DNA from 3 places in the Thioclava sp. PTB-PU3-1 genome. Region 2 is predicted to be linked to each of the others. Evidence: riboswitches for the same ligand, from Rfam matches in the RefSeq annotation. Region 2 holds a riboswitch; each other region holds the start of a gene.
The links. A riboswitch is a leader RNA that binds a small molecule or an ion and turns the genes downstream of it on or off. The one in region 2 is predicted to bind thiamine pyrophosphate.

Region 1: it holds a riboswitch for thiamine pyrophosphate, as region 2 does, so the genes downstream of both, thiM (hydroxyethylthiazole kinase) here and thiB (thiamine ABC transporter substrate binding subunit) in region 2, are expected to answer to the same signal.
Region 3: it holds a riboswitch for thiamine pyrophosphate, as region 2 does, so the genes downstream of both, thiC (phosphomethylpyrimidine synthase ThiC) here and thiB (thiamine ABC transporter substrate binding subunit) in region 2, are expected to answer to the same signal.

Annotation. Positions count from the first base shown of each region.
Region 1 is NZ_JBVNVL010000001.1:54,366-57,637, forward strand. Features, by position in the region: gene thiD (bifunctional hydroxymethylpyrimidine kinase/phosphomethylpyrimidine kinase) at 1-490, opposite strand, end outside; gene thiE (thiamine phosphate synthase) at 487-1,098, opposite strand; gene thiM (hydroxyethylthiazole kinase) at 1,095-1,883, opposite strand; TPP riboswitch at 1,946-2,040, opposite strand; gene queC (7-cyano-7-deazaguanine synthase QueC) at 2,251-2,952, shown strand; gene queD (6-carboxytetrahydropterin synthase QueD) at 2,952-3,272, shown strand, end outside.
Region 2 is NZ_JBVNVL010000002.1:723,513-726,784, forward strand. Features, by position in the region: gene ACZ7GB_RS08985 (DUF4139 domain-containing protein) at 1-1,226, opposite strand, end outside; TPP riboswitch at 1,400-1,504, shown strand; gene thiB (thiamine ABC transporter substrate binding subunit) at 1,541-2,533, shown strand; gene ACZ7GB_RS08995 (thiamine/thiamine pyrophosphate ABC transporter permease ThiP) at 2,509-3,272, shown strand, end outside.
Region 3 is NZ_JBVNVL010000011.1:37,804-41,075, reverse strand. Features, by position in the region: gene ACZ7GB_RS19535 (GlxA family transcriptional regulator) at 28-978, shown strand; TPP riboswitch at 1,670-1,790, shown strand; gene thiC (phosphomethylpyrimidine synthase ThiC) at 1,905-3,272, shown strand, end outside.

The DNA of each region.
Region 1 (3,272 bases), on a different contig from region 2:
CGCGCAGCGCATGGGCCTGATCACGCATCTCATCAAGTGTCGTCGCCTCGGCGCAGCCCAGGAGATCGGCGGCCTCAGGCAGGTTCGGCGTGATCAGATCAGCGCGCGGCAGCAGGTTGCGCAGCGCTGTCACCGCCGCCTCTGCCAGTAGCCGATCCCCGCCTTTTGCAACCATCACCGGGTCGAGCACCACCGGACACTCAAGCCCCGCCAGCCCCTCGGCCACTGTCTCGATGATCGCGGCATCGCCCAGCATCCCGATCTTGATCGCGTCGATCCGAATGTCATCGCGCAGCGACGCCATCTGCGCCGCGATCAGCCCGGTTTCGCACAGGCTGACCGCCTGCACGCCGCAGGTATTCTGCGCAGTCAGCGCGGTGATCACGCTCATCGCGTAGCCGCCATTGGCGGAGATGGCCTTGATATCGGCCTGAATGCCCGCCCCGCCCGATGGATCGGAGCCGGCGATGGTGAGAATATTCGGGATCATTGGTCGCTCCATGCGCTGCGCAGGGTTCGGGTGGCGCGCGCCATGTCAGGGGCGCGCGAGATGGCGGAAATCACGGCAAGACCGGCACCGCCCGCCGCGCGGATTGCGGGTGCATCGGTGGCGGTGATCCCGCCGATCGCGAGGCAAGGAAGGCGCGTGCGCGAGACGATCTTGGCAAAACCGGCATGGCCGATCGGGGCCGCGTGATCGGGCTTCGAGCCGGTCGCATGGATCGGGCCGACGCCGAGATAATCGACGCCGGCAGGCACGGTGGCGATCTGCGCCTCGGTCTCGATGGAGAGGCCAAGGAGCATGTCGGGCCCGATCCTGCGACGGATCGCGGCGGGATCGCCATCGCTCTGTCCGATATGCAGACCGGCGGCGCCGATCTCGATGGCCACGGCGACCCGGTCATTCACGATCAGCGGGACGTCATAGGGGGCGAGCGCCGAGATCAGCACCCGGGCGAGTGCTGCGAACTCCGGATCGGGGAGCGTCTTGTCGCGCAGCTGCACCCAGCCCGCGCCGCCCTCAGCCGCAGCGATAGCCTGCGCGATCACGGGCTGCGGAGCGTCCGGGTCGGTGACGAAACAGATGGGCGGGATCATGCGGTCTCGATCCGAGCGCCAGCGCTCAGCGCCTCGGCGTCGATGGCATGGAGCGCATCGAGGAAGGCGACCTGAAAGCTGCCCGGACCTTGGGCGGTCACGCCAGCGCGCTCTCCCGCAAGCCCGAAATAGGCCAGCGCCGCGACCACTGCCTCGAACCGGGGCTGGCCTGCCAGAAAGGCGGCGACCACACCGGTCAGCGAACAGCCCAAAGCGGTCACGCGGGGCATCATCGCATGGCCATTCGCAACCCGCGCGGCGCGCTCCCCATCTGTCACGAAATCCACCGCGCCGGTCACTGCGACCACGGCCCCGCTATGGCGCGCCAAGGCCCGCGCGGCGTCTTCAGCCGTCTCGACGCTCTCGGTGGAATCCGCCCCTTTCCCCGCGCCGGCCTCGCCCGCAAGCGCAAGGATCTCCGACGCGTTGCCGCGGATTACCGTCGGACGCAGCTCCACCAGCCGCGCCCCGAGAGCGCGCCGATAACCCGTCGCGCCGACCGCGACCGGGTCGAGCACCCACGGAATATCCTTGGCGCGCGCGACCGTGGCCGCCGCCTCCATCGCCTCCGCCCATGGCGGCGACACCGTGCCGATATTGATACTCAGCGCCTGCGCGATCCCGGCGAACTCGGCCGCCTCCTCGCGCGCATGGACCATCGCGGGCGAAGCGCCGGACGCGAGCAGCACATTCGCCATCACGTTCATCGCGACGTAATTGGTGATGTTGTGAACGAGCGGCGCGGTCTGCCGCATTGTTGCGAGATATTGTCCGGGGTCTTCCATCGCACTCTCCTTGGCTGCGGGCAGCAAGAGGAGTGCGAGGGGGGCAAAGGCGGGACTGCGCCTGACCGTCTCACGCGCCTCCCTCCGCCGGCATTATCCGGTTCAGGTTCTAAGGGTTCGTCTCAGCCCGGTTTCCCGAGCGCCCCTGTCGCTTCGCCCAAAGAGGTGACACCGTCGGAGCCCCCCGTCAAGCGGTGTGACGACAAGCGGTGGGACGACAAGCGGGGGCCTCGATGGTTCGCGTCTGTCCAATCGCGCGATCGTTGCAATCTATCCGGCGCGCCGCCCTTGCAGAGCCCTGCCCCATCCTTTAGAGGCCCGCTCAACCGGTCGCAGCCTACCCGGTCATCAAAACAAGGGTTCAAATATGAAGACTCTCGTCATCTGCTCGGGCGGACTCGATTCCGTGTCGCTCGCCCATATCGTCGCCGCTGAGGGTAATCTCACGCGGCTTGTTTCCTTCGATTACGGCCAACGGCACCGCAAGGAGCTTGATTACGCCGCCGCCGCCGCGCGGCGTCTTGGCGTCCCGCATCATCTCATCGACATGCGCCCCATCGGTGCCGCGCTGACCGGATCGGCGCTGACCGACGATATCGACGTGCCCGACGGGCATTACGCCGAAGAGACGATGCGCATCACCGTCGTCCCGAACCGCAACGCGATCATGCTCGCCATCGGCTTTGGCGTGGCCGCCGCGAATGGCGACGAGGCCGTGGCGACTGCGGTGCATGGGGGCGATCACTTCATCTATCCCGATTGCCGACCCGCCTTCACCGAGGCCTTCGATGCGATGCAGCGCATGGCGCTCGACGGCTATGCCGATGTGCGACTTGAGACGCCTTTCGTTCATCGCTCCAAGGCCGACATCGTGGCCGAAGGGGCCAAACACGACACGCCCTTTGCCGAGACGTGGTCGTGCTACAAAGGTGGCGATGTGCATTGCGGGCGCTGCGGCACCTGCGTCGAGCGGCGCGAGGCGTTCCATCTTGCGGGCGTCGAAGACCCGACCGTCTATGCCGATCCTGATTTCTGGGCCAAGGCCGTCGCCGAGAAGGAGGCCCGCTGATGTTCCGTATCCGCAAGGAATTTCACTTTTCCGCCTCGCATCAGCTTGCACATCTGCCCGAAGATCACCAATGCGCGCGCCTGCATGGGCATAATTACATCGTGGTGGTCGAGCTGGCCGCCGCGACGCTCGATGAAAACGGGTTCGTGCGCGACTATCACGATCTGAAACCGCTCAAGACCTATATCGACGACACTTTCGATCACCGGCACCTGAACGACGTGATGGACGTGCCCTCGACCGCCGAGAATATGGCCAAGCATTTCTACGACTGGTGCAAGGCGCGGTGGCCCGAGACCAGTGCGGCGCTGGTCAGCGAG
Region 2 (3,272 bases):
AGATGCGACTGACCCACGAGCGCCCCATCCGCATAGAGGTTCGCGGGGCCGGGCAACAGGATCTCGCCGGTGTCATTCTTGCCCTCGGCCACACGATAGGCCTGCGGATCGGTCAGCGGCGCGGCCTCGGCGAAGACATCCATCGGCAGGGTCTTGGAATCGAGGCTCAGGCGCAGATCATCCACCCCGTCGCGCAGGTCCACCGCGCTCGGGTAATGGTAGGTCACCGTCTCGCCCTGCATCTGCAGATCGGCGCGGTCGCTGATCGCGGCCTCCATCATCGGGGCAGAGGCAGCGCCATCGGATGCCGCGAGGGAACGCTTCATCGGCACCGGCGTGGGCGGCGCATCGGGATCACCGATCCTGGCCAGCCGCGGATAGACCTCGCCGGGCTCGGCCCGCCCGCCGGGACGTGCTGTCGAGAGGGTCAGATCGACGCCGCGCCAATCCTCGCCGGTGGCCTGATGGACCGAGACGAAGCGCTCCATGTCCACCGCGCCCTTGTCGCGGTCGAGCCGCAGATCATAGGAGGGCTGCCAGCCCGCATTCTGAACGTAGGAAGTGATCGTCAGCGTACCCGAGCCCTGCACCTTGGCGCTCAGCACGTCACGATCCGTCGCCGGGTTCAGCAGCGCATCGAGCGCAGCCTGTGCCTGTTTCACCGTCTCTTTCGCGGGATCGAGCGCGGCTTCGGCGCGGCGCGCCTCGGCTTCGGCGGCAATTGCGCGTTCCGTTGCTGAGAGGATCTGATCCTCTACCATCTGTGCCAATGCGCGCAGTTGTTCGGGTGCGGTTACCTGCGAGTCGGTGTTCTTGAGATAGGTGATCTGGTCGCGCGCGGCCTGCGCCTTGGCGCGGATCACCGCCACCGCGTCTTCTTGTTCCGCAAGCGCCTCTTGCGCCGAGGCCAACCGATCGCGCGCAGATTTCACTGCGGCGCTGTCCTGCCCGCTGATCGCAGGCGCGCGCCCGGAGAGCAGGCTCACCGCACCGATCTGTACACCGTCGCCCGAAACCCGCAGCGTCGAGATGTCGGTGCCTTCGGGAAAGCCCGGCACCAGCAGGTCATGGCTGCCCTCGGGCGCATCGAGCGTCACCTGCCGCACCACTTGCGCGCCTTGCGGAAAGAGCGTCACGGCCGTGATCTTGCCCGGTGCCTCGATCGTGTCGGCCAAGGCGGGCAGGGCGGTCGCGGCCAGCAGGGCCGCCGTCAGGGTGATGCGCATCGGTTCCTCCCAAATCCGTACCAGATCGAGCCTGCGTCGCCCCGCGCGCAGATGCAAGCCATTGAAATCCGGCGCGGCTCGCCACTGGCGGGAACTCGCCAGAGCGTCCGGGCGCGGGGCAGGGACGCTGTGCCTGCTTGCCCTTGCGTCCGCAGCCGCGCGCGCTTACGTTGCGCCCTACCTCGGGGTGCCGGACGATCCGGCTGAGATGCGATTCACGCGAACCCGTTGAACCTGAACCGGTTAAGACCGGCGGAGGGAAGGTAGCCGGATCTCCCGGCCCCACTCCGCCCGGCAAGCCCAAGGAGTGAGGCATGAAAACCCACCTGATGCTTGCGGGAGCCCTGAGCCTGATCGCCACGATGGCGGCGGCCGAGGACAAGCCCGTACTCACCGTCTATGCGCCCGATTATTTCACGAGCGAATGGGGCCCCGGCCCTGCGATCGAGAAGGGGTTCGAGGCGAATTGCGATTGCGACCTTAAATTCGTGGCGGGCGATGTGCTGCCGCGGATCCTGCTCGAAGGCGACAAGACGCAGGCTGATATCGCGATCGGCCTGAACACCGACGTGACTGCGAAGGCGCGCGCCACGGGTCTGTTCGCCCCGCATAACGAGGACACCTCCGATCTGACCATGCCGGTCAAATGGGACGATCCGATCTTCCTGCCCTTCGACTGGTCGGAACTGGCCTTCGTCTATGACAAGACCAAGCTGAAAAACCCACCCGCGAGCTTCCAGGACCTGCTCGATGCGCCCGACGATGCCTACAAGATCGTCATCGAAGATCCGCGCAGTTCGGTCGCGGGTCTGTCGCTGCTCTTGTGGGTGAAGGACATCTACGGCGACAAGGCCGAAGAGGCCTGGACGAAGATCGCGCCCAAGGTGCTGACGGTGACGCCGGGCTGGTCCGAGGCCTACGGGATGTTCACCGATGGCGAGGCGGATATGGTGCTCAGCTACGTCACCTCGCCCGCCTATCACATCATGGCCGAGGAGGATGACAGCAAGGTCGCCGCGATCTTCCCCGAGGGGCATTACTTCACTCCCGAACTGGTCGCGCAGCTCAAGACCTCGAAACATCCAGAGCTGGCGCAGAAATTCCTCGATTACGTGCTCAGCCCCGATTTTCAGGGCATGATCGCGACGGCGAACTGGTCTTTCCCGGCGAAACTGCCGAAGGATCAACTGCCGGAGGTGTTCCAGAACCTGCCGATGCCCGACAAGACGCTTTATCTGGGTGAGACCGAGGCCGAGAAACTGCGCGGTCCGGCGCTGGACGAATGGCAACGCGCCTTCTCCAGATAAAACGCGCGCCCCTCTGGGCGATGCTGGCGGGTGCGGCTTTGGCCGCGCTCGTCCTTGGGACATTGGCTGCGGTGACGCTCCGCGCGGGCGGGCTGACGGGGTTGCGCGAGACCGACCTCGCGGCGATCCGCTTCACGCTGTGGCAGGCTGCGGCCTCGGCGCTGATCTCCTGCGCGCTGGCGATCCCGGTGGCCCGCGCGCTGCACCGGCGCCGCTTTGCGGGGCGGGGGCTGCTGATCTCGCTCCTCGGGGCGCCCTTCATCCTGCCGGTGATCGTCGCGGTCTTCGGGCTGATCGCGGTCTTCGGACGGCGCGGGCTGGTCAATGCGGCACTGGCGCCCTTCGGCATCGATCCGATCTCGATCTATGGGGCGCAGGGCGTGATCATCGCCCATGTCTTCTTCAACCTGCCGCTGGCCACACGGATGATCCTGCACGGTTGGGAGGCGATCCCGGCCGAGCGGTTCCGCCTTGCGGCCACCCTCGGGTTCGGCCCGGCCGAGGTTACCCGCCACCTCGAACGCCCGATGCTGCGCAGCGTCCTGCCCGGTGCGTTTCTCGCGATCTTCCTCGTCTGCCTGACCTCCTTCGCGGTCGCGCTGACCTTGGGCGGAGGGCCGCGCGCGACCACGGTGGAACTGGCGATCTATCAGGCCTTCCGCTTCGATTTCGACATGGGACGCGCGGCGAGCCTTGCGCTTGTGCAGGTCGCGATCTCCGTCACGGCGCTGCTGATCGC
Region 3 (3,272 bases), on a different contig from region 2:
CGCGCAACAGGAGGTTTCGAGTCGGTCATGTCCCAGCCCCAACACATCGTCTTCGTTCTTGTCGGAGAATTCTCCCATCTGGCCTTCTCTAACGCGCTTGAGCCGCTGCGCATCGCAAACCGGGAAAGCGGTGAGGCACTCTACCGTTGGTCGTTGATGGCGGAGGGGGGAGCTGTGGCGACATCGTCGAGTGACATTCGCATGATGGTCGATTACGACCTTGATGCTCTGCCGCGCTGCGACGCGGTTTATCTGGTGACCGGCAACGATATGCGCGCCCATATTTCTCGTCCCTTGCTGGCGCTGCTCAGACGCGCACGGGCCGCAGGAGTCACGCTCGGCACCTTTTGCTCGGGCGCCTACGTCTTCGCGAAAGCAGGGTTCTTGGACGGCCGACGCTGTGCTCTTCATTGGGAATTCCATGATGCCTTCCGCGAGGAATTCCCGGATGTGCAACTTGAGACCTGCGTCTTCGTCGAAGACGGTCCCTTCGTGACGGCGTCTGGCGGGCAAGCCGCGGGGGACTTGATGATCGCACGCATCCGGGCCGATCATGGCGAGACGCTGGCGATGCGGGTCTCCGAGCAGATGGTTTGCGGTGCAATACGCCCAAGCGCGACCGAGCAGCGGATCTCCTTTCAGGCGCGCACGGGCCTGCGCAACAGAAAAGTCGCGCACGCCGTTCGCTTCATGTCCGAGCGACTTGAGGAGTCATTTTCCTCGCAGGAGATCGCTGACGAATTGGGCGTGTCGGTGCGTCAGCTCGAACGGCTCTTCAATGCGCATCTCCACATGTCACCCAAGCGCTACCTGATGCAATTGCGGATCGACCGGGCGCGTCAACTTCTGACGCAAACCGAAATGCCGATGATCGACATTTCGACCGCCTGCGGGTTCTCGAGCCCGACGCAGTTCGCCCGAGCCTGGCGCGGTATATTCGGAACGAAGCCCGCGCAGTTTCGAAAGCAGGCGGCCTGAGGTGGGTTGTGACGAAACTACGGGGACACCAGTCCGAACCAGACATCTGTAGTGAGCACAGCGAATGAACGATTCCCGCCCTCTCTATTAGAGCGTCGAGGTCGGCCCTAAGCGGTCCTTCGTCCCGACCGCAGCGAAGGTCAGCATTCCTCTACGAGCTGTAAGTAATTCCGTATTTCCAAAATCCGCCTCGGCGCTTCTCTCGCGTTCATCGCGGCCAATGGCAGTTCGAGCTTCTCAGGAAACGGTTTGCTTCGATCCGGCAGCGTGCTGCACGCGAACGCCTATGCCGTGTGCTTGAGCAAGAGAGGGTTCCTGAGCGGCGACGATCGTGTCTCGGCCTGAGTTTCGACGCCGATCTCGCTGGCCTCGGGCAAGATGACGATGAGCGTGCGGACCGCCGTCGGGGCCGCCGCCGGAAACGCGCGCTCCGACAAAGTGGTGATGACGACCACCTCGGTGAATATCGAAAGCGCAGCACCCCAGTCCGGCCTTCAATTCAGCAGTCGCGCATGGCCGGGATCGGTCGTCTCGGCGCCGGGCTCGTCTACGAACCCGGGAAGCGTTCCGCGATGTGGGGGGCGCTGGGATGGACGGCGCGCTTTTGAACCGCTGACGCCGGGCGCGCCGATCACGACCGCCGGATGTCACGCGGACGCGCCTTGCCAGGTTCGCACTTCGCTCCTACAACAGGATCACGCAGGGGAGTCCCGCTTAGGGGACTGAGAGGCTGACAGGGTGAAAACCCGGTGACGCGACCCTTTGAACCTGACCCAGTTGATACTGGCGTAGGAAGCAAGGCGCGCAGACCGGGCAGAGTCTTTCTCTCGTTGCGTGCCATGATAAAAGGCCGCCCGGCCTTTGGTTTCCCAAGCGTCTCTCAATTGGTGTCCTTTGAGAACGAACGCTTGAGGAGCACCGAAACGATGAACATTCTCACCCCCAAGATCACCACCGGTGCGCTGCCGGCATCGCGCAAGATTTACGTCGAGGGCGCCCTGCATGAAGGGCTGCGCGTGCCGATGCGTGAGATCGCCGTGCACCCCACTGCCGGAGAAGCGCCGCTGCCGGTCTATGACAGTTCGGGTGCCTATACCGACCCCGAGATCACGACCGATATCAATGCCGGTCTCGCGCCGCTGCGCCGGGCATGGATCGAGGCGCGCGGCGATGTCGAGAGCTATACCGGGCGCGATGTCCAGCCCGAGGATAACGGCTTTGCCGAAGGAGCGCGGCTGACGCCGGAATTCCCGGTCAAGCCGCAACCGATGCGGGCCAAGGGCGACAAGGCGGTGACGCAGCTGGCCTACGCCCGCGCCGGGATCATCACGCCCGAGATGGAGTTCGTTGCGATCCGCGAGAACCAGCTGCGCGAGGCCGTGGGGCCGCGCGACGGGCAGGACTGGGGCGCGAACCTGCCCGATTACGTGACGCCGGATTTCGTGCGCGACGAGATCGCCGCGGGCCGCGCGATCATCCCGGCCAATATCAATCACCCGGAAGCCGAGCCGATGATCATCGGGCGCAATTTCCTCGTGAAGATCAACGCCAATATGGGCACTTCCGCCGTCACCTCCTCGATGGAGGAAGAGGTCGACAAGCTGGTCTGGGCGATCCGCTGGGGCGCCGATACGGTGATGGACCTCTCGACGGGGCGCAACATCCACAACACCCGCGAATGGATCATCCGCAACAGCCCCGTGCCGATCGGGACCGTGCCGATCTATCAGGCGCTGGAGAAGGTGAACGGGATCGCCGAGGACCTGACATGGGAGGTCTTCCGCGACACGCTGATCGAACAGGCCGAGCAGGGCGTCGACTATTTCACGATCCATGCCGGCGTGCGGCTGCACATGGTGCCGATGACGGTGGAGCGCGTGACCGGGATCGTCAGCCGGGGCGGTTCGATCATGGCGAAATGGTGCCTGCATCACCACAAGGAGAGCTTCCTCTACGAGCATTTCGAAGAGATCTGCGACATCTGCCGCCGCTACGACGTCTCGTTCAGCCTGGGCGACGGGCTGCGGCCGGGCTCGATCGCGGATGCCAATGACGCCGCGCAATTTGCCGAGCTGGAGACGCTGGGGGAGCTGACGAAGATCGCCTGGGCCAAGGACTGTCAGGTGATGATCGAGGGGCCCGGCCACGTCGCGATGCACAAGATCAAGGAGAACATGGACAAGCAGCTGGAGTGCTGCCACGAGGCGCCGTTCTACACGCTCGGTCCGCTGACCACCGATATCGCGCCGGGCTACGATCACATCACCTCGGGTATCGGGGCGGCGATGATCGGT